2 regions of the Vibrio alfacsensis genome follow, and region 1 is predicted to be linked to the other one. Evidence: predicted binding sites of a transcription regulator. Region 1 holds the regulator's gene; the other holds the start of a gene.
What was found. The regulator MetJ, encoded in region 1, represses methionine synthesis genes. The targets are predictions, from matches to a motif close to TTAGACNTNTANANGTCTAA.
Positions count from the first base shown of each region.

Region 2: a site for MetJ is predicted at 6,348-6,367, ahead of metE (5-methyltetrahydropteroyltriglutamate--homocysteine S-methyltransferase). Genes of this name have one in related genera too.

Region 1 is NZ_AP024165.1:2,831,003-2,842,106, forward strand. Features, by position in the region: gene VA249_RS13025 (PadR family transcriptional regulator) at 1-294, shown strand, start outside; gene metF (methylenetetrahydrofolate reductase) at 376-1,278, opposite strand; gene VA249_RS13035 (bifunctional aspartate kinase/homoserine dehydrogenase II) at 1,583-3,991, opposite strand; gene VA249_RS13040 (O-succinylhomoserine (thiol)-lyase) at 4,009-5,169, opposite strand; gene metJ (met regulon transcriptional regulator MetJ) at 5,398-5,718, shown strand; gene VA249_RS13050 (malic enzyme-like NAD(P)-binding protein) at 5,829-7,106, opposite strand; gene bfr (bacterioferritin) at 7,308-7,784, opposite strand; gene VA249_RS13060 ((2Fe-2S)-binding protein) at 7,857-8,045, opposite strand; gene tuf (elongation factor Tu) at 8,381-9,565, opposite strand; gene fusA (elongation factor G) at 9,719-11,104, opposite strand, start outside.
Region 2 is NZ_AP024165.1:1,137,467-1,148,570, reverse strand. Features, by position in the region: partial or broken gene VA249_RS05210 (dicarboxylate/amino acid:cation symporter) at 321-1,582, shown strand; gene VA249_RS05205 (septation protein A) at 1,769-2,296, shown strand; gene yciA (acyl-CoA thioester hydrolase YciA) at 2,534-2,929, shown strand; gene VA249_RS05195 (YciI family protein) at 3,050-3,346, shown strand; gene VA249_RS05190 (GspS/AspS pilotin family protein) at 3,350-3,751, shown strand; gene metE (5-methyltetrahydropteroyltriglutamate--homocysteine S-methyltransferase) at 3,871-6,156, opposite strand; gene VA249_RS05180 (LysR substrate-binding domain-containing protein) at 6,432-7,343, shown strand; gene VA249_RS05175 (DUF4250 domain-containing protein) at 7,364-7,564, opposite strand; gene VA249_RS05170 (hypothetical protein) at 7,732-8,442, opposite strand; gene VA249_RS05165 (EAL domain-containing protein) at 8,518-10,977, opposite strand.

The sequences.
Region 1 (11,104 bases):
TTCGATCAACCGACGGCACATCCAACCGTTCGTGATGAATTTTCAGCAAAACTTATTGCTTGCGCAGTACAACCAGCAGCACCTTTCCGCGACCAACTGTCTGAACTCGTTGATGAATCGCGCAAATTGGTTTCTCACTACAAAGAAATCGAAGCCGCTTACTACGCAACCCCATCAACACTCGATAAACAAGCTCGCCTAGAGCGCCTGACTCTTCGTCGTAACCTGATGCTGCGTGAAGCATGGATCAATTGGGCTGAAGAAGTTTTAACTGAACTTGAAGTGATTGGTTAATTTACACCATTACTTAAATTGAAATGAAAAAGGCTTACCGATGGGTAAGCCTTTTCTTTTGTTTATCTTGGGGAATGGAAATTACGCACCTACCGCCACTTGTGGGCGCACACCTAACGTATGGCAAAGTGCGTAAGTCATCTCTGCGCGGTTGAGCGTATAGAAATGGAAGTCTTTCACACCCTCACGACTGAGTACACGCACCATATCAATCGCTTGACTAGCCCCAACCAGCTGACGTGTCACAGGATCATCATCCAATCCCTCGAATTGCTTACTCATCCAGCCTGGCACTTTCACGTTGTTCTGTGCGGCAAAGCGTGACGCTTGTTTAAAATTCGATACTGGCAAAATACCTGGGACAATTTCCACATCGATACCAGCCGCCACACAGCGGTCGCGGAAACGCAGGTAAGACTCGACATCAAAGAAAAACTGAGTGATCGCACGGTTGGCTCCTGCATCTACTTTACGCTTTAGGTTAAGCAAATCTGATTGCGCACTCTTCGCTTCTGGGTGTACTTCTGGGAACGCCGCCACAGAGATATCAAAATCATGGCGTGCTTTAAGCAATTCTACCAAGTCCGATGCGTACATATCTGGTGCGCCGCCACCTGGTGGGATATCACCACGCAGAGCAACGATATTTTTAATCCCGTTATTCCAGTAATCATCTGCAATGTTGATCAGTTCGTCACGAGTTGCATCGATGCAAGTTAAGTGTGGCGCAGCAACTAAACCGGTTTCTGCTTTGATTTCTTTGATGATGGAGTGCGTTCTATCTCGTTCACCAGAGTTTGCACCGTAGGTGACTGAAACGAACTTAGGGTTAAGCGTTTTTAGACGGTGTACTGAGTTCCATAGTGTCTCCTCCATCTTTTCGCTGCTTGGTGGAAAAAACTCAAATGAGACGTTGATATTGTCTGATAGTTCAGCGATATTTTGGTTTAAGGCGTCGATATGGCCTGCATGCGTGTATCCCATCTTACTCTCCCTGTGGTAACTCCACCACGAAATCAAAATTCCTTAAATCGACGTTTAGACGTCTATATGTCTCCAGGATGTATTGAATACGATTTAATGTCAACCTCGTGACTATGAATTTTTCTCAAGTTAACAATGAGAGCAGCTCAAGTTCCAATTCAACGGCTTTCTGAGCTTTCTTTTTACATTCATATCATGCACACCTAGCAATAAAAAACCTCGGCATCGAACCGAGGTTTTCATCACCGCTTACCGCTGTCTATTCAAAACACTATGTTTAGTACTGAACCGTTAAACAATACAGCTAGAAAAGCCCAGCTAAGCGGTTGAGATCGGATTGAATTGCACCCGCGGTGACATCTCGTCCCGCTCCTGGACCACGTATCACCAAAGGGTTGTCTTTATACCATTTACTTTCAATCGCGAAGATATTGTCACAGGGCAGAAGATTAGCCAACGCATGTTCACGAGACAGTGCTTCTACGCCAACCGTCGCTTTTCCATTACGCTCTAAACGAGCAACATAACGAAGTACTTGGTCATTCTTCTGCGCCTTATTCAGACGCTCTTGGAGAATCTCACTCAGCACGTCCCCTTGGTCAAAGAAAGTATCTAAGCTCAATTCACGTAGCGATTCTGGGACCAGTGACTCAACCTTGACGCTTTCAGGTTCAATGTCCAGCCCTGACTCTCGCGCTAAGATGACTAGCTTGCGCATCACATCCGAGCCATCTAAATCAGAACGAGGGTCTGGCTCTGTAAGACCTTGCTGCCATGCTAAGTCGACTAACTCGCTAAAAGGTACTGAACCATCAAACTGTTGGAACAACCATGACAAGGTACCAGAAAAAATACCCGATACTGCGACAATTTCATCCCCACTTTCACGTAAATCACGCACGGTATGATTGATTGGTAATCCGGCTCCAACCGTTGCGTTATAAAACCAGTGACGTCCAATCTTAGCAAAAGCATCTTGAACTTGATGGTAGTATTCACTGCTTGCAGAACCCGCAACCTTATTCGCAGAAATAAGATGAATGCCTTGTTGAGCAATGTCCACATAGCGCTCTGCAAGTGCTTTACTTGCTGTCACATCGAGCACTACGGCTTCATCATAATTTTGTAGAGCGCCCAGTTGGGTTAACCAACTGCCGTCATTTTCGGTGCTTTCTTCATCAAACCGCGACAACACTCTCTCAACATCAATCCCTTGATCATCAAACCAATAGGCTTGGCTATCAATCACCGCAACCAATTCGAAGTTCATCCCATGCCGTTTTTCCAACTCATTTTTTTGAACAGCAAAAAGTGATAACCAACTCGAACCTATGTTTCCTTTTCCACAAAGCGCAACAGCGACACGCTTTTGAGCTTGGAACAACTGATTATGAATGCTTGGTACTATGCTCTCCACTTCTGATCGGCGCAAGACCGCCACGAGACTCAAGCCTGATTCCGTTTCCGAGAAAAATTCCACCGGAGAGTGCTTTAATTGTTGGAAAAAACCAAAGCAGTGATGAGCATTTTTTGTCACACCTGCACCCACTGCAGCAAGAAGCGAATAGCCCTCTTTTAGTTTGATTTCCGCTTCAACCGCCAGGTCCTGTAAATACTCTAGTGCACCAGCTGCGATTTCAGCGGTATAAGCCAAACGCAGAACTTGCTTATCATCTTGCACTTCAAATGCGAGAGGTTCTAACTGCGCTCGTTTTAACGCCTGCAATACACCTTTTTGAGCACGTGAAAAATCATGCCCATGAAAGAACGACAGTTGAACTAAAAGTACGTCATCTAAAGAAGTAATGATTTTAGCACCACGACCCGAAGCTAATACGCGTTCAATACGAGTTGATCCCGATTCTGGCTGATAGCTACATTTGAGGTTCAAATCCATCGCACTCTGAGCCACGGGCTGAAGTGTTCTGCTATGAAGCACTGGCGCTGCCAAGCGCGCAAGCTCACTGGCTTCATCCAAACGTAACAATGGCAATAAACAAGCATCCGATACTAGTCGAGGATCCGCACTATAAACGCCAGCGACATCACTCCAGATAGTGACCGTGCTCACTCCAGCTAACGCTCCTATCACTGTCGCTGAGTAATCTGATCCATTGCGGCCAAGTAACACCGTTTCGCCCGCATAGTTTTGGGCCATAAAGCCTGTGATAATGACTCGTTTATGATTATGTTGCGCTAGTACTTCTTTAATTAACGGGTAAGAGCGGGCACGATCGACCTCTGGTTGTATCCCAGATTCTGCGCGTAAAAACAGCCGCGCATCTTGCGCAACAGCGGGTAAATCTTGCTGTGACAGCAATGCAGCCAGCAAGCGAGAAGACCACACTTCACCATGACCTAACACCGCTGCCTTTTGCGGCTCTGTTAACGGGGCAACCAATTCGGCTAGCGTACTGAATTCATCCTGTAACGAGGCGAGTAATTCACTCTTAATATCCCCCGTCAGAAGAGTCTCAACCAATTCGATTTGAAACTGTCGTAAGCTGTGCAAAGCTTCATGAGCAAGGCGACCATCTTTTTCTAAGCCATCCAAAAACTCTATTAATCGATTCGTCGTTTTTCCCGCAGCAGACACCACAACGAGATCATTTTCTGCTGAATATTCTCTAAGAATACTGGCCACACGTTGGTAACACTCGGAGTTCGCTAAGCTGCTGCCACCAAATTTATGCAGCTGACGTTGTACACTCATGATCGTTATACTCCCCGTTACTGTGCTGCTTTCGTGAATGCTTGTTCAAGATCAGAAATCAGATCTTGTGCATCTTCCAGACCAACAGATAAACGCAATAATTGTTGAGATACTCCAGCCTCTGCCAATGCAACGTCACCCATCGCACGATGCGTCATTGAAGCTGGGTGACAAATCAAGCTTTCTACACCACCTAACGACTCAGCAAGGGAGAACAGGTCAAGCTCTTTAACGAACACTTTTAATTGTTCAAATGACCCTGCAAACTCAAAGCTGAGCATCGAGCCGAAACCTGATTGTTGTTTCTTCGCAATATCATGACCCGGGTGTTCAGGCAAACTTGGGTGATAGATCTTGGCGACTAAGGATTGCGTTTGAAGATACGCTAACACTTCCTGAGAACTTTCTTCGTGAACTCGCATTCGTGCACCCAGAGTGCGAATTCCTCGCAGAGTCATGTAACTATCAAATGGTGTACCCGTTGCACCAATACAGTTACCCCACCATGCCAACTCTTCAGCGTGCTCTTCGCTCTTGGTGATCACCACACCGCCAATCACGTCAGAATGACCATTAATGTATTTAGTTGTTGAGTGGATAACAAAATCGGCACCTAGCTCTAAAGGCTTTTGATATACGGGTGTCAAAAAGGTATTGTCCACGGCCACTAACGCACCAACTTGTTTCGCTTTCTCACACACTGCCGCGATATCAACAACGCGAACTAGAGGGTTTGATGGCGTTTCTAGCAGGATGAGCTTTGGCTTTTTCGCCATCGCAGCATCCAGTGCTTGCTGATCGGATTGATCAACAAACTGAACCTTAAAGTCGCCTTTATTTGCTCGGGTGTTGAATAAACGGTAGGTGCCGCCGTAGCAATCGTGTGGTGCAACAATGAGATCGTTTGGACCAAGAAACGCCGAAACCCAAAGGTTTAACGCAGACGTTCCACAGTTGGTCACCACTGCACCTTTACCTGATTCAAGCTCATACAATGCTTTCTCTAACAAGCCTCGGTTTGGGTTACCTGAACGGGTGTAATCGTATTGAGGGACTTCACCAAATGCCGGGAAGCCATAGTTAGTTGAAAGGTAAATTGGTGGTACGACAGCGTGATATTGACTGTCTGATTCGATACCTGTGCGTACAGCAATGGTCGCAGGCTTACGGGTGCTCATGAGTGTATCCTTTCACGGGTGGTGACATCTAAACGGGAATGCGCTATATCTAACTCATATTGCTCAATTGATTAACACTCTTCCCTAACTATTAACGTCACTTTACTTGCCTAAAAACAAGACGTCAACACTTCTAGACGTCTATATGTCTTTGCTTATGGCGGTAAATGCAGCTAAAATCGCACCTACATTTAATTTTCCAACTTATTACATTAATGAAGGTGCGCAATGGCTGACTGGAATGGCGAATACATTAGCCCATATGCTGAGCACGGTAAAAAAAGCGAACAAGTAAAAAAGATTACCGTCTCTATCCCGCTAAAAGTTTTAAAAGTACTGACTGATGAGCGAACTCGCCGCCAGATCAATAACTTACGCCATGCAACTAACAGTGAACTTCTGTGTGAAGCATTTCTACATGCTTACACAGGTCAACCACTGCCAACGGATGAAGACCTTCGTAAAGACCGCCCTGATGATATTCCGGCTGAAGCAAAAGCGCTGATGACTGCAATGGGCATTGAATTCGAAGCGTTTGACGAAGAATAATTGCTTACAAATTCGTCATCGTTTGGAAGTAACGCCGGGGGGGTGCTTCAACAAAACCAAAAAGGGACGCCAATGCGTCCCTTTTTTTATCTAGATCATCACTCTGCGATTTATTCAGCCATGTAGTTTTCTGGCATTTCAATACGAGCAACACCTGAATTGACTGCCGCTTTAGCAACCGCTTTCGCCACTCGTGGCAATAGACGTGGATCCATTGGTTTTGGAATGATGTAGTCGTTGCCAAATTCGAGCTTATCAACACCTGCGGCTTTTAATACCGCTTCTGGCACTGGTTCTTTCGCCAACTCTCGAATTGCATCCACCGCCGCTAACTTCATTTCATCGTTAATCTCACTCGCACGTACATCCAAAGCACCTCGGAAGATGAATGGGAAACACAGTACGTTGTTTACTTGGTTCGGGTAATCACTACGGCCAGTCCCCATGATCAAGTCATCACGCACTTCATGAGCGATCTCTGGTTTGATTTCAGGATCAGGGTTCGAGCAAGCGAATACGACTGGCTTATCGGCCATCAGTTTCAACGCTTCTGCTGGTAGTAAGTTTGGACCCGATACCCCTAAAAATAGATCCGCCCCATCAATAACATCTTCAAGCGTGCGTTTATCCGTGTTATTCGCGAATAGCTGTTTGTATTCATTCAAATCGTCGCGACGCGTATGGATCACCCCTTTGCGATCCAACATGTAGATTTTTTCACGCATGGCACCACATTTGATCAACAGCTCCATGCATGCCACAGCTGCCGCACCAGCACCAAGGCACACAATCGTGGCTTCTTCTAGCTTTTTACCCTGCAGTTCAATCGCATTTAACATACCCGCAGCGGTAACAATTGCCGTACCGTGTTGGTCATCGTGGAATACCGGTACGTCACAACGTTCAATAAGACGCTTTTCAATCTCAAAACAATCTGGAGCCTTGATATCTTCAAGGTTGATACCACCGAAAGTGTCAGCAATGTTTGCTACTGTGTCGACAAATTCGTCGATCGTACGGTGCTTTACTTCGATATCAATTGAATCTAGACCAGCAAAACGTTTAAACAGCAGCGCTTTACCTTCCATTACTGGTTTAGAAGCCAGAGGGCCAAGATTACCCAAACCAAGAATCGCCGTACCGTTGGAAATAACAGCAACCATGTTACCTTTCGCTGTGTATTTGTACACATTGTCAGCATTCTGCGCGATTTCACGTACAGGTTCCGCGACACCAGGACTGTATGCAAGCGCAAGATCGTTAGCGGTTTCCGCTGGTTTAGTCAGCTCTACAGCAATTTTTCCTGGCGTTGGGTAGGCATGGTAATCCAATGCTTGTTGGCGACGTTCTTCTTCTGGGGTGAGTTCTTGGCGATGCTCTTCAGACATGTATCTGTTTCTCTTTTGTTATTGTTTCGGTAAGGGGGAGTAAATATTAATGTATAGAAATCAATCTTCATAGGCAAGATTGCGACCTATATCTTTAAAAAAGAGCAAACTAGTAGAGATAAGACCAGATACTTAGAAGTGACACCTGATTAATAAAACAGGTGTCATTTGGGGATTTAATGAATCAAAAGTAAAGCGCCACTACTCTTCATCAACATACTGCGCTTGGAGGTAATTTTCGATGCCAGACATCTCGATAAGGCCAAGCTGAGTTTCTAACCAATCAACATGCTCTTCTTCATCTTCAAGAATATCTTGGAACAAATCTCGAGAAACATAATCACGAATATCTTCCGCATAAGCGATCGCATCTTTTAAATCGGGGATAGCCGCCATTTCTAACTTCAAGTCACACTCAAGCATCTCTGGAGTGTCTTCACCTATCATCAGCTTGCCAAGATCTTGAAGGTTAGGAAGCCCCTCCAGAAATAGAATGCGTTCAATTAAATGATCGGCATGCTTCATTTCATCGATAGACTCGTGGTATTCCTTTTCAGCTAGGTGTTTCAACCCCCAATCTTTATACATGCGGGCGTGAAGAAAATATTGGTTTATTGCGATGAGCTCATTACCGAGCACTTTATTGAGATGTTGAATTATGATTGGATCGCCTTTCATGACAAAGCCCTCCTCTTTGGCTTCATATAACTGTAGAAGCAAATGAGAAGGTGTCAAAAATGAAGCGTGTCATTAGCTAACTTGTTTCAGCACTAGATATTCTGTTTCTGCTAAAATTTCTTTCGCTTGTTTAATGCACTTACCGCATTGACTTCCTAAAGCAGTGCATCTTTTAATTCCTCGAATGTCCGTTATGCCCTCATCTATCGCCAACTTCCTAATTTTCTTGTCAGATACACCATGACAAAGACAAACGTACATATTCAAAACCCCTAAATTCTACCTTGGAATGAAATATAAACAATAATCGTTCTTGTTACCAGTTGTATTAATAGGGGTTACAGAACGTTTTGTTATATCAATTTTGAGCGTTTAATGAACTTTCAATGACTTAGCAGGTAATGTAAAAAAAGAGGAAAGGCAGTAAAACTAAGGGGATGTTTTCAATAGCAAAAAACATCACAAGAAAAAAATGGCTTATAACCATATTAAGAATAGGAATAGTAGGTACAAAAAAGGGAAGCCTTAGCTTCCCTTTTTCTAGCGCTTTCTTCAAAAAGAAGAAGAGTGCAAGAGTTCGTTTAATTCGTTAAGAATTAAGCGAAGATCTTAGCAACAACACCAGCACCTACTGTACGGCCACCTTCACGGATAGCGAAACGTAGGCCTTCATCCATTGCGATTGGAGCGATTAGCTCAACGATCATTTGGATGTTGTCGCCAGGCATTACCATTTCTACGCCTTCTGGTAGAGAGATATCACCAGTTACGTCAGTTGTACGGAAGTAGAACTGTGGACGGTAGCCTTTGAAGAATGGAGTGTGACGACCACCTTCATCTTTAGAAAGTACGTATACTTCTGACTCGAACTTAGTGTGTGGAGTGATTGAACCAGGCTTAGCTAGTACTTGACCACGTTCAACGTCATCACGCTTAGTACCACGTAGAAGTGCACCAACGTTCTCACCAGCACGACCTTCGTCTAGAAGCTTACGGAACATTTCAACACCAGTACATGTAGTTGTAGTAGTGTCTTTGATACCAACGATAGCAACTTCGTCACCTACGTTTAGGATACCGCGCTCGATACGACCAGTAACTACTGTACCACGACCTTGGATAGAGAATACGTCTTCGATAGGCATTAGGAATGGCATATCTACTGCACGCTCTGGCTCAGGGATGTATGTATCTAGAGCTTCTGCTAGTTCAACGATTTTCGCTTCCCACTGCTCTTCGCCGTTTAGTGCGCCTAGTGCAGAACCTTGGATAACTGGTAGGTCATCACCTGGGAAATCGTACTCAGATAGAAGTTCACGAACTTCCATTTCTACTAGTTCTAGTAGCTCTTCATCGTCAACCATGTCACATTTGTTCATGAATACGATGATGTAAGGGATACCAACCTGACGGCCTAGTAGGATGTGCTCACGAGTTTGTGGCATTGGGCCATCTGTTGCAGCAACAACTAGGATACCACCGTCCATCTGTGCAGCACCAGTGATCATGTTTTTAACATAATCCGCGTGTCCTGGACAGTCTACGTGTGCGTAGTGGCGAGTTGGAGTGTCGTACTCTACGTGAGAAGTAGAGATTGTGATACCGCGCTCACGCTCTTCTGGAGCGTTATCGATAGATGCGAAGTCACGAGCAGCACCGCCGTATACTTTTGCAAGTGTAGTACAGATAGCTGCAGTTAGAGTTGTTTTACCGTGGTCAACGTGGCCGATAGTACCAACGTTTACGTGCGGTTTTACGCGTTCAAATTTTTCTTTAGACACAATCGTGTTCCTTCCTAGTTATGATTCGCTGGGATCATTATTGATCTCAACGCGCCAGAAATTGTTATTTTATGCGCCAACGCTCGTTAGCGCAATATTTGGACGGCCTGATCACGCAAAAAGTCTTAAACTTTTTGTGGATCAAACGTCAAATTAGTAACCACGTTCAGCCATGATTGCTTCAGCAAATGTCTTAGGCACTTCAGCATACTCATGGAACTCCATAGAGTAAGACGCGCGGCCTTGAGTTGCTGAACGTAGGTCGGTTGCGTAACCAAACATTTCAGAAAGAGGTACTTGAGCACGGATGATCTTAAGACCTGCCACACCCTCGTCCATACCTTCGATCATGCCGCGGCGACGGTTAAGGTCACCAACAACATCACCCATCCAATCTTCTGGAGTGGTTACTTCAACTTTCATCATTGGTTCAAGAATCACTGGGTTTGCTTCAAGAGCACCTTTTCTAAAGGCCATTGAACCAGCAATCTTAAATGCCATTTCGCTTGAATCAACATCGTGGTAAGAACCATCGAACAACGTTGCTTTAATATCTAGTACTGGGTAACCCGCTAGAACACCGCTATTCATTTGCTCTTCGATACCTTTCGCTACCGAGCTAATGTACTCTTTAGGAACCGCACCACCCACGATCTCGTCAACAAAGACAAAACCTTCACCCAGTTCAGAAGGCTCAAGTTTGATCCATACGTGACCGTACTGACCGCGACCGCCAGATTGGCGAACGAACTTGCCTTCTACTTCCGCTGTACCACGGATGGTTTCACGGTAAGCAACTTGAGGTTTACCAACGTTACAATCAACGCTGAATTCACGCTTCATACGGTCAACGATGATATCTAGGTGAAGTTCACCCATACCAGAGATCAGTGTTTGACCTGTTTCGTCATCCGTTTCCACGCGGAAAGATGGATCTTCTGCTGCTAGTTTACCTAGAGCAACGCCCATCTTATCTTGATCAGCCTTTGAGCGAGGTTCTACTGCGATCTGAATAACTGGTTCAGGGAATTCCATGCGCTCTAGAATCACTTTGTGGTTCTGGTCACATAGAGTGTCACCTGTTGTTACGTCTTTCAGACCGATTGCAGCGGCAATATCACCCGCACGGATTTCTTTCACCTCATCACGCTTGTTAGCATGCATTTGAACAATACGGCCAAAGCGCTCACGCTTCTCTTTTACAGAGTTATAAACAGAGTCACCTGTGTTTACAACACCAGAGTAAACGCGCATGAAAGTCAGTGTGCCTACGAACGGGTCAGTTGCAATCTTAAACGCTAGCGCAGAAAACGGTTCGTTGTCGTCGGCATGACGCTCAACTTCATTTTCATTTTCGTCGATACCTTTAATTGCAGGTACATCAACAGGTGATGGTAAGTATTCGATTACAGCGTCTAGTACTGCTTGTACACCTTTGTTCTTAAACGCACTACCACAAGTAGCCAGTACGATTTCGTTATTTAGTGTACGAGCACGCAGAGCTTGTTTGATTTCAACCTCTGTTAGCTCACCTTCTTC
Region 2 (11,104 bases), 1.5 Mb from region 1:
AAATATGAGATCGATTCCTTAAGCGCCATGTGGGGTCGATCTTTTTTTTAACATTTCATTTCAAAGTGCCCTCCTTTATTACTATCTGTTTTATAAACAACACCAGCTAAAAACATCAGCCAGATCGATAGCAAACGATTGCAATTGGCTAATAAATTATCATCAATCAAGGTTTTCTCACTTAGCGAACCAGTTTGTACCGATTTTGTATTGCTAATTGTGAATGATAAGTGTAAAACTCAACCCGATATAATTATCCAAATAACAACATTAGATTGGTGGGTAATTTTAGGACTTTACATATTATTAGCACAGAGGTTATGGAAGTGTTAAAAGAAAAGAGTTTGCTAAACAACATTGGCGTTCAAGTCGTCATTGCAATGATCTTGGGTACTGCCGTTGGTGCCGTTATGGGTCAAAGCGCAACAGTATTTGCACCATTAGGCGCAATTTTTATCAATTTGATCAAAATGTTAGTCATCCCATTGGTTGCTGTCGCATTGATTTCAGGTGCTGCTGGTCTTGGTAACAGTCAATCTGCTGGTAAAGTGGGCCTTGTTACCCTTGGTTACTTTGGCTTAACGTCGGCGCTGGCTGTCGCTCTGGCTTTAGTCATGGGCGAGATCTTCAAGCCAGGTATGGGCATCGACATTAGCGGCGTCGAGGGATGTTCTCTGCTGAGTATGCTTCAAAAGGTGATTTACCTACTTTCTGGGCAACCATCACTGGTATGATCCCAACCAACGTTTTCCAATCACTGAATGAAGCCAATATTCTACAGATCCTCGTATTCTGTATGTTCTTCGGCATTGCTATTTCTAAGCAAGCAAAAGAACGCCGCGACCCTATCATCAACGGTGTTAACTGTATTGTTGATGCGATGGTTTGGATGATCAACAAAGTGATGATCATTGCACCAATCGGTGTATTTGGTCTAATGGCAGAAGCCGTGGGTACGTTTGGTTTCGGCGCACTCATGGTCGTGTTCAAACTGTTCCTCGTCTACGTTGCCGCGATTCTGATCTTTGGCTTCGTTGCATACCCATTGATGGTTCATATTTTCACTAAGACATCGGCGAAGAAGTTCGTCTCTGCGATGAAAAAACCACAAGCGGTTGCATTGTCAACAGCATCTTCTATGGCTACTCTGCCAGTAACGATGGATACGTGTGAGAAAGAGCTTGGCGTAAGAAACTCAACCGCTTCGTTCGTTCTGCCACTAGGCGCAACCATCAACATGTCTGGTAATGCCATCTACTACGGCTTAGTTGCTATCTTCTTTGCGCAGTTATTCAACATTGATTTGAGCATGGGTGCTTACATTGCCATCATCGTCACCTCTACGTTAGGTGCGGTAGGTCAAGCTGGTGTTCCTGGCCCATCATTCTTGGTTGTAGCAGTACTGTTAGCCGCAGGTATTCCTATCGAGGGTCTACCACTTCTGTTCGCTCTTGACCGCATCTTTGACATGATTCGTACTGCTCTAAACATCACCGGTGATGCTGCATGTGCGGTGATTGTAGACGCTTTAGTAGAAGAAGAAGTTGCAGAACAAGCGGAGCTTCAAAAACAAGAAGCTTAAATAATTAGAGGCTGAGTTGTAAAAGGCACAGACTGACAGATATTTAATCTCTAGCCGCTCCTCATGAGCGGCTTTCTTTATAGTCATAACAATAAGTTTTTATCTCCCCTATTCCCTCTCACTATTCACATTAGTAGAGATTCCGTTAGACTGTCTTCAACTCAACAACTAAGTAGTTTGTGAAAAATGAAGCAAATCCTTGATTTTATTCCACTCATTATTTTCTTTGCTCTATATAAGATGTACGACATCTATGTTGCGACCGGAGCACTCATCGTTGCAACCGCCATCCAACTGGTTCTGACTTTTGCTCTGTACAAAAAAGTCGAAAAAATGCAGCTGATTACGTTTGTTATGGTCGCTATCTTTGGTGGGATGACGATTTTCCTCCATGATGACAATTTCATTAAATGGAAAGTCACTATCGTTTATGCCGCATTTGCAACGGGTTTAGCAGTGAGCCACGCAATGGGCAAATCTGCTATTAAAGGCATGTTAGGCAAAGAGATCACGTTACCGGAAACTATCTGGACCAAAATAAATTGGGCTTGGGTCGGTTTCTTCACATTTTGTGCAGGCTTAAATATCTATGTCGCGTTTAACCTACCTCTGGACGTGTGGGTCAACTTCAAAGTGTTTGGTTTACTTATCGCTACATTCGCTTACATGATTGCGACTGGTTTTTATATCTATAAGCACATGCCAAAAGAATAAGCATATGCCAAAAGAATAAGCACATGCCCAAAGAATAAGCACATACAAAAGAACAGAGTGAGCAAAAAGAAAACGCCTCCGACATATCGGTTGATGATTAAAAACTCAATTTTGCTATAATCCAATAATACCGATTAATTACAGCGACCCTAGGGTCGCTGTTTTGTTGCTTGCGCCATAAACTTGGGCGCATTTTGAGCTTCATTTTTTGCATATTTTTTTATTTGGGATGTCATAATGAGTGAAAACGGTCAGTCACCTAAAGGGCAATTGCTACTAAGAACCCTAGCAATGCCAGCCGATACCAATGCTAACGGCGATATCTTCGGCGGTTGGATCATGTCTCAGCTCGACCTAGCTGGTGCAATTTTAGCGAAAGAGATTTCCTCTGGCCGCGTCGTAACGGTTTCTGTTTCTAGCATCACCTTTAAAAAACCGGTTAGTGTGGGTGACGTGGTATGTTGCTATGGTGTCTGTACGAAAATTGGTCGTACTTCGATGAGCGTAGATCTTGAGGTCTGGGTCAAACCGGTAAAAGTCGATGCCGTAGAAGACCGTTTCATGGTTTGTGATGCGACTTTTAACTACGTTGCAATTGATAGTGATGGTAAGCCTCGTCCAATCAATAAGTAATAGACGTTCGTATTGCAACGAATTACGAAGAAAGCACTCACAAATTCAAATGTTGGCTTGTGAGTAGCACAAAAAAGGCGTTAAATTAGGAGTTTACCTCCTCAATTAAGGAACTATGCCATGTGGTACGTCATTTTTTCCCAAGACGTAGAGAACTCGTTAGAAAAACGCTTGAGTGTTCGTCCTCAACACCTTGAGCGCTTACAGCAGCTTCAAGACGAAGGTCGCCTACTCACAGCAGGCCCTATGCCAGCCATTGATTCTGATAACCCTGGTGAAGCTGGATTTACTGGTTCAACGGTTATTGCAGAGTTTGCGTCATTAGAAGATGCACAAGCATGGGCGGATGCCGATCCTTATATCGCGGCAGGCGTTTATGAAAACGTGATCGTAAAACCGTTCAAGAAAGTATTTTAAGTTATGAAAAAATTACTGTGTCTATTCCTTGCCTTTGGTGCACTTGCAGGCTGTTCATCAAATGATGATAAGCAACGCCAGCTTGAGTTGATGGCTTCAAACCGCGCAGGAGTATTGTCTGCAGGATTGCCGCTTGAATACGGCCCACTTAAAATCATGCGCATTTCTGCCAATAAAAACGTCGTAGAGATGATGATGATTTATAACGACGATGCTCTCGGTGCCAAACCATTAAACCAAGTGCTGAATACCAGTATTTACTCATACTGCAACACGCCAGCCGTTCGTGAACAGATTGATATGGGCTTGCTGTATCGCATTAAGATCCGCAATTCACGTGGTCAATTGATGGCAGATGAATTGGTTTCAGAGCAAAGTTGTACTGCAACTCAACAGCCACAGTAATTATCTCGCCAATCGATTTCATTCAATTCGGCGTGGACTAAACAGATAAAAGCGAGGACAGATAACCTCGCTTTTTTATGCCATATTAATCGTAGTCAATAACGGTTTATTATTGCTTATTATAAGTCTAACTCTGCACGTAACTTCTTCGTTGCAGACACCAAGTTCGATAGTGCAGCTTCAGTTTCTGCCCAATTTCGAGTCTTCAACCCGCAGTCTGGATTAACCCACAAACGCTGGGGTGGGATTTTCTCCGCCGCTTTCTTGATAAGACTTTCAATCCATGCCTCTGTCGGAATATTTGGCGAATGAATATCATACACCCCCGGACCAATTTCATTGGGGTAATTAAAGTCTTCAAACGCTTTGAGCAATTCCATGTTTGACCGGGAAGTTTCAATCGTAATGACGTCTGCATCTAACGCTGCGACAGAGTCGATGATCTCATTAAATTCGCTGTAGCACATGTGAGTATGAATTTGAGTTTCGGATGTAGCGCCTGCGGCTGAAATCTTAAACGCGTCTACCGCCCATTTTAAATACTCATCATGGTCACGTTTTTTCAAAGGCAAGCCCTCACGAATTGCAGGCTCATCAATTTGGATAATGTTGATTCCCGCACTTTGTAAATCGGTCACTTCATCACGCAGTGCAAGGGCGAGTTGCTGTGCAATCTGTTTGCGAGAGATGTCTTCCCGTGGAAATGTCCAACACAGAATCGTCACTGGGCCTGTAAGCATGCCTTTCATCTTCTTACTTGTGAGTGATTGTGCGTAAGTAGACCATTCAACGGTAATCGGTTTTTCACGTTCAATATCGGCAACCACTATCGCAGGCTTAACACAACGTGAACCATAGCTTTGTACCCACCCAAACTTGGTCGTTTGGAAACCATCTAAGTTTTCGGCAAAGTATTCCACCATATCATTGCGCTCTGCCTCACCATGAACGAGGACATCCAGATCGAGCGCTTCTTGTCGCTTCACCGCATCAGCGATGTGACCCTTAAGTGCCTGTTTATAATCTGCTTCAGACAATTGACCATTTCGGAACGCATTTCGTTGTACTCGAATTTCTCCCGTCTGTGGAAAAGATCCAATTGTTGTGGTTGGTAAAAGCGGCAAGTCGAGGGCTTCAGCCTGATGTGCAGCTCGCTCCACATAAGGCGCACTTCGCTGTGCAAGTGATGCACTGATGCTATTCAAACGAGACTGAACCTGAGGCTTATTTACATGCGTTGCGGTTTTACGATCTTTAATTGGTTGACTATAAGTGTCGCAAGCAAAAATCGCATTTTGATCGCCATCGAGCGCTCGCCCCAATAACGCCACTTCAGAGACTTTCTGCTTCGCAAACGCAAACCAGCTTTTTACTTCCTCGCTCAGCGCTGGTTCTAAATCTAAATCCACTGGGCTATGAAGCAGTGAACAAGACGTTGCGATCCACAACTTATCACCAAGTCGCTCTTTAACAGGTTGCAAGCGCAGGAGCTGTTCACTCAGATCAGAACGCCACACATTACGACCGTTAACAACGCCCGCAGAAAGCACCCAATCATCGGGCAATTTTTCGACGACCTCCTCCAGTTGCTCAGGTGCAGCCGACAAATCAACGTGTAATCCATCCACACTCAAACCAACAATCTTATCTAATGTATCGCTAACGGAATCAAAGTAAGTAGTGAGCAATACCTTTATGTCACAGCGAATAACTTGATAAGCCAATTTGAACGCATCAGCCCACTTATCTTCAAGTTCAAGAGACAAAATAGGCTCATCAATCTGCACCCATTCCACTCCCTGACTTGCCAGTTTAGCAAGTATGGCTTGGTAAGCCGCAAGTAAACGAGGAAGCAATGCGAGGCGATCAAAGCCCTCCTCAACCTCTTTTCCCAAATATAAGTAACTTAATGGCCCTAATAATACTGGCTTGACACTATGGCCCGCTTTAACCGCTTCATTCACTTCTTCAAACAGTTGTGGCCAACTCACTTCGAAAGTATCGTCTTTACTAAACTCCGGCACAATATAGTGATAGTTAGTGTTGAACCATTTCGTCATATCTGAGGCAGCAGCGCCTGAACACCCACAATCAGCTTTCGATTGACCACGACCTACTGTAAATAGCGTGTCCAAATCAGGAAAACCTGTCGCATGACGTTTTGGAACATGCCCAAGAAGTAATGTCGTCGCTAATACGTGATCGTACCAAGCAAAATCCCCTGCTGTTGTAAAACTAAGCCCGGCTTCTGACTGTATGTTCCAGTTTTTATCGCGTAGCGTTGCTCCTACATGTTTCAGTTCCGCTTGGTTGATTTCACCGCGCCAATATTTTTCCTGTGCAAATTTGAGCTCACGTTTTTCTCCAATGCGAGGATAGCCAAGAATATGCGTTGTCGTTGCCATGTCCGTATTCCTTATTCACTGTTTTATCTTAAGGCAGAACATCAAGAACTTTCGTAGGTGATTTACGTGAAGAACATTTATCAAGATGTCTGGATGGCTAAAACTATCACTCCCATTGTCTGAATGAACAACCTCCAATTATTCAACGTGTTTATTAGAAAAATTCATGGTCATGTTCATTAAGTCAATAATTAGCCGTCTAGACGTTTACATATCCGGATAATATGGGTAAGTTAAGAATACTCATGACAGGGAAATAAGGATGAAAGAGATTCATGGTAGAATTAAAACATTTGCGCACCCTCACTTCGTTAAGAGATACCGGGTCACTCACTGCGACCGCGACAGCATTGCACCTGACGCAATCTGCTCTCTCTCATCAAATTAAAGATCTGGAATCTCGTATTGGTGGGCAATTGTTTTTACGCAAAACTCGCCCGGTTAAGTTCACATCGGAGGGCGAGATCTTGCTTCGTCTTGCTGACGATATCTTGCCAAAACTGGCAATGGCAGAAAATGATATTGCAAGCTTAAAAGAAGATGTAAATGGTCGGCTGCACATGGCGATTGAATGCCACTCTTGCTTTCAGTGGCTAATGCCTGCCCTCAAGGAATACCAACTCACATGGCCAAGCGTCACATTAGACTTTTCTTCTGGTTTCGGATTTGAACCTCTACCCGCGTTATTAGCCGGAGAGCTTGACTTAGTCATCACCTCCGATATTCAACCACGTTCCGAAGTGCATTACGAACCCCTGTTTGATTTTGAAATGCGATTAATCACTTCTACCACTCACCCTTTGGCCAATAAAGATACGATAGAACCGGCTGATCTTACCGATCAAACCATGCTTTCTTACCCAGTACAAAAACAAAGGCTCGATGTCGTAAAACACTTCTTGCAACCGGCAGGCATTGAGCCTGCGAAATGGAAACAGGCGGATAACACGCTAATGCTTGTGCAAATGGTATCGGCAGGATTAGGGGTCGCGGCACTTCCAAACTGGGCGATTTCAGAGTTTTCTCGCCAAGGGTTAATAACCAGTAAACCTTTTGGTGACGGACTATGGCGTCGTTTATTTGCAGCAACGCGAAATTCAGAGAAAGATAAACGTTATCTACAAGCGTTTTTTGCAACCGCACGTCAACAATGCAAAAGCCACCTTGACGAAATCAAAGTGGCTTAAGTCATAATAAATAATTGAGATTAGCGTTCGTAAGATTTGAATTGGTTGGTGAGTGGGTCATATTGATAACCGAGCATATCAAGTTTACCCACAACTGATTCAACGTCCATTTCATACATTGAAACGAGATCTTCAAAGCTGTCGCACTCTAAGCGCAGCTTCTCATTAACGATACCTAGCAAAATGATGCTATCCCAGTTCGTAACATTGCTTAAGTCCATCGCGACACTCCTCTAAACCAAGGTGTTTAACCTCTATTCTGCTCAATGTCGATGCCACATTGATATGAGGTTATTTAGTAAGCGTAGACTCAATCTAATGATTTGAAAGTGAGCTTGGTCTAAATAACCTCAACTCTTTATCTTGATGGACCCAACTTCAGTTTTGCTTAAGCACCAAGTTGGAACAAACCTTGTAAACTCGTCATGGCAGCAAGTGCAAGTAGCAATGCCGCCGCCAACTGAACCTTATTTGCTGTTTTGTGCGTGAATATGTGCCAGCACCAAACCACGATCGCAATCACCAACATTGCCAGTGACGCTAAAATGTGTTGTGTCACAGAGTGCAGTGTTGCTTCATCTAGCTGATAGGCAGAGAACAACGTCATCACCACCAGCATCATACCGGAGACAACGCCTGTCACTGGTAAAATTCGGTGGAACGCTTGCAGACGACTGCGTGCAATGACCAAAAGTAACTGTGCAAAAACGGCACCAAGAAAGAAAACCATCAATGCCATCGACGCGCCAGCTGCCCAATGAGGCTGTTCGAATATTTGGATGCTCACATAAGCAAAAGCCAAACCATTGGCTAAATGCAGTGCCCATAGCGGCCCTTTTTCGCGGGTTTTCTTGGTCTGAACTTGAGAATAGAAGTAGAAAATCGCAAACACGATCATGAATCCTTCAATTCGAAGTGACGCCACTGCTAACCAAAGTACGCCAATCGACGGCAGCATCTTGTGCAAACGTCCACGTTGCCCCGGACAAATATCGCCCTTAATCATAAGCAGCGTTAACAGCGCTTGTGCGCCAAACAACATTGGAGGAAAAGTTAACAGCAGTTGTTGAATCATGTTGAATACAAACTCAAAAGTCATTTTGGGATGGCGATAATATCAAATCACTTATCGCCAAACCACCTAAACCCAACATCGCTATTCTGTAAATGGTAGCTAAACTGACGCTAAATAACTCAGCACATCCTCTTGGGTCAATAAGCCACGAAACTCATTTTGAGAATCGCACAAAACCCAAGGAAACGGGGAGCCAACGTTAATATTTTCTTTAATTGTCGACACAGGCGAATCAACACTGACACTCGCAAACTCGGTATCCATAATTTTACTTAAGGGGTGCTCCCAAACATGTAATTTCATTTTGGTACATGTATTTGCTTCCATTTCTGCACTCAGATATTGTTCGAGTCGTTCTTTGGTCACCAAACCGATGCATCTATTTGAATCCATCACTAACAGGGGCACCTGCGGTTGAAGATTCACAAACTCCATCGCCAAAGAAAGCGGTGCATTCTGCTTTAAACGTCTAATATTTGAGTGACAGAACGTTAAGAGTGGTGACTCCGATACTTGTTCCTGGACCACATTATCAAAAAGTGTCTCATAAGATATCTTGGTTTTAAACGCACTCAGTGGAACGGCAGGTGAAAACAAAAAGCCTTGCATATAATCAACGCCAATCGATGTTAAGACGTTGAGTTCTTGCTCACTTTCAACCCCCTCTGCGACAACTTTTACATTTAACTTATGCGCAAGTTCAGTGATCATTTTAACGATATTGTAACTGGTACTATCGACCACAATATCTTTAATGAACTTACGGTCAATTTTGACTAAATCGAACTGATCTTCTTTAAGGTAAGCGAACGATGAATACCCCGTTCCAAAATCATCAATAGCAACATCGATCCCTAACTTCCTTATTTGCTCCAAAGCAACACTATGCTCCTGATCTTGTTCAAAATAGGCGGTTTCTGTCAATTCAATAGTGATGTTGCTTGGGTTAACCCCACTCTCTAAAATGATCTCAAAAGAGCTTTGTAAAACTTGTAGTGCATTCAATTTGGTATTTAACGAACGATTAATGGTTAAACCAACTTCCGCACCGTAAATACCCTGAATATCAGGCAATTGGCTTAGTGCACTTTTACAAACAACGTCATCTAGTGCAGAGATCAGTTCTAGGTCCTCGATGATCGCAATCATCTCTTGAGTATCAAAGGTCTCTGTTTCATTAGAAAAACGAGCCAACGCCTCAAACTTGACGACATTGCCCGTGCTCACTTCAACGATTGGCTGAAAATAAACATCAACCGCTTCATTCTCTATTACCTTGTGTAAAAAATCTTCAAGGTAAAATCGCTTAACCAACTCACTATGTAACTCACTGCTATAAAAATTGAAATAACTGCGATCGTCAGCACTCGATGAAACCATGGCTTGTGCGGCATGGGCAATCGCATGTCCAGCGGTTTGAGCATCATAACCTAATACCGCCACACCGGTTTGGCCCTCAACAATCGTAGAATACACACTCGATCCAACTTCGTTTTTCAAATCCGTTAAAAAACCACGCAAAACCATCTGAATCAAACGCAATGGGCTCAGCCACTGGCACTGTGGCGTTTGTAAACATATAGCAAAAACATCTCGCGATAATTGACCAGAAAGGCTCACATGGCGACTTCGCATAATGTAATCAGAAAAACATAACTGTTGCTCTAATCTAGATTGAGAGGAAAAAGCAGGTCTAAACGTAATCACTACGCTAATATTTTTTGAACGACTACATTGAGCCAAATTGATCAATTGCTCTTCAAACTCTTTTCTGGGTGGTAAAAATGCAGAAAACTGCCCCCGATTCTCGCCAGCATTAATTTTCTTCCATAATAACGATGTGGAGATATCGGTACAAAAATCGAAATAAAGTGTTTGGCCAGAGATGAAGTTAATACGATAGATACTATGGTAATGAACCTGATTGCTGCCATTTTTAGTACGGCTCATCAAACTTCCGTTCCAATAGCCTTTGCTGTCAATTTCTTTCCATAATTGTTCGTAGAACTCTTCACCATGCTGTTCTGAACGAAAAAAAGAGGTTTTTTCGCCAATTAATTCATCACGCAGATAACCCATTTGGTATTGAAAGGCACTGTTGCATCCAATAATGCAGAGATTTTGATCCGCTACCGAAATTCCTACGTTAGGTAAATCAAAAACCGTATCTAGAATGTTCGCGATATCCTCCAACCCTGAAATACACACTTGAGGAATCAAAATACCTCGGATTTCATGATCATTAAGGCGCTCAAAACGGATATCGACGAGCACGAGGACCCCTGGATTTGGCATCAAACAACACGAGAGAAATCCATCTTCTTCGCTTGTTTCACTATCCACAATTTTTTGTTTGATCTCCTCAATCTGGCTCGTACGCGAATGCTTAAGCAGATCGTCAATGCCATTTATGGGGTGTGGTAAGTGAAAAGCCGACATAATTTGTTGTTGATCAGCAACAAATTCACAGGTGTCGGTATCGTAGTACCATTCTATTGCCCGACTTCCCTCGGGTGTTACATGCACATCTCCTTGTGCAGTAGCCAGTAATTTTGCCATTACCAACCTCCAGCCTAATTCAGTTATCTTATTGGTTTTCAAGTAACCATTTCGTATTTATATTGCTGAACCTAATGATTTCCTAGCCTGGCATACACCAATACATATATGCACACCGTTTAGTATA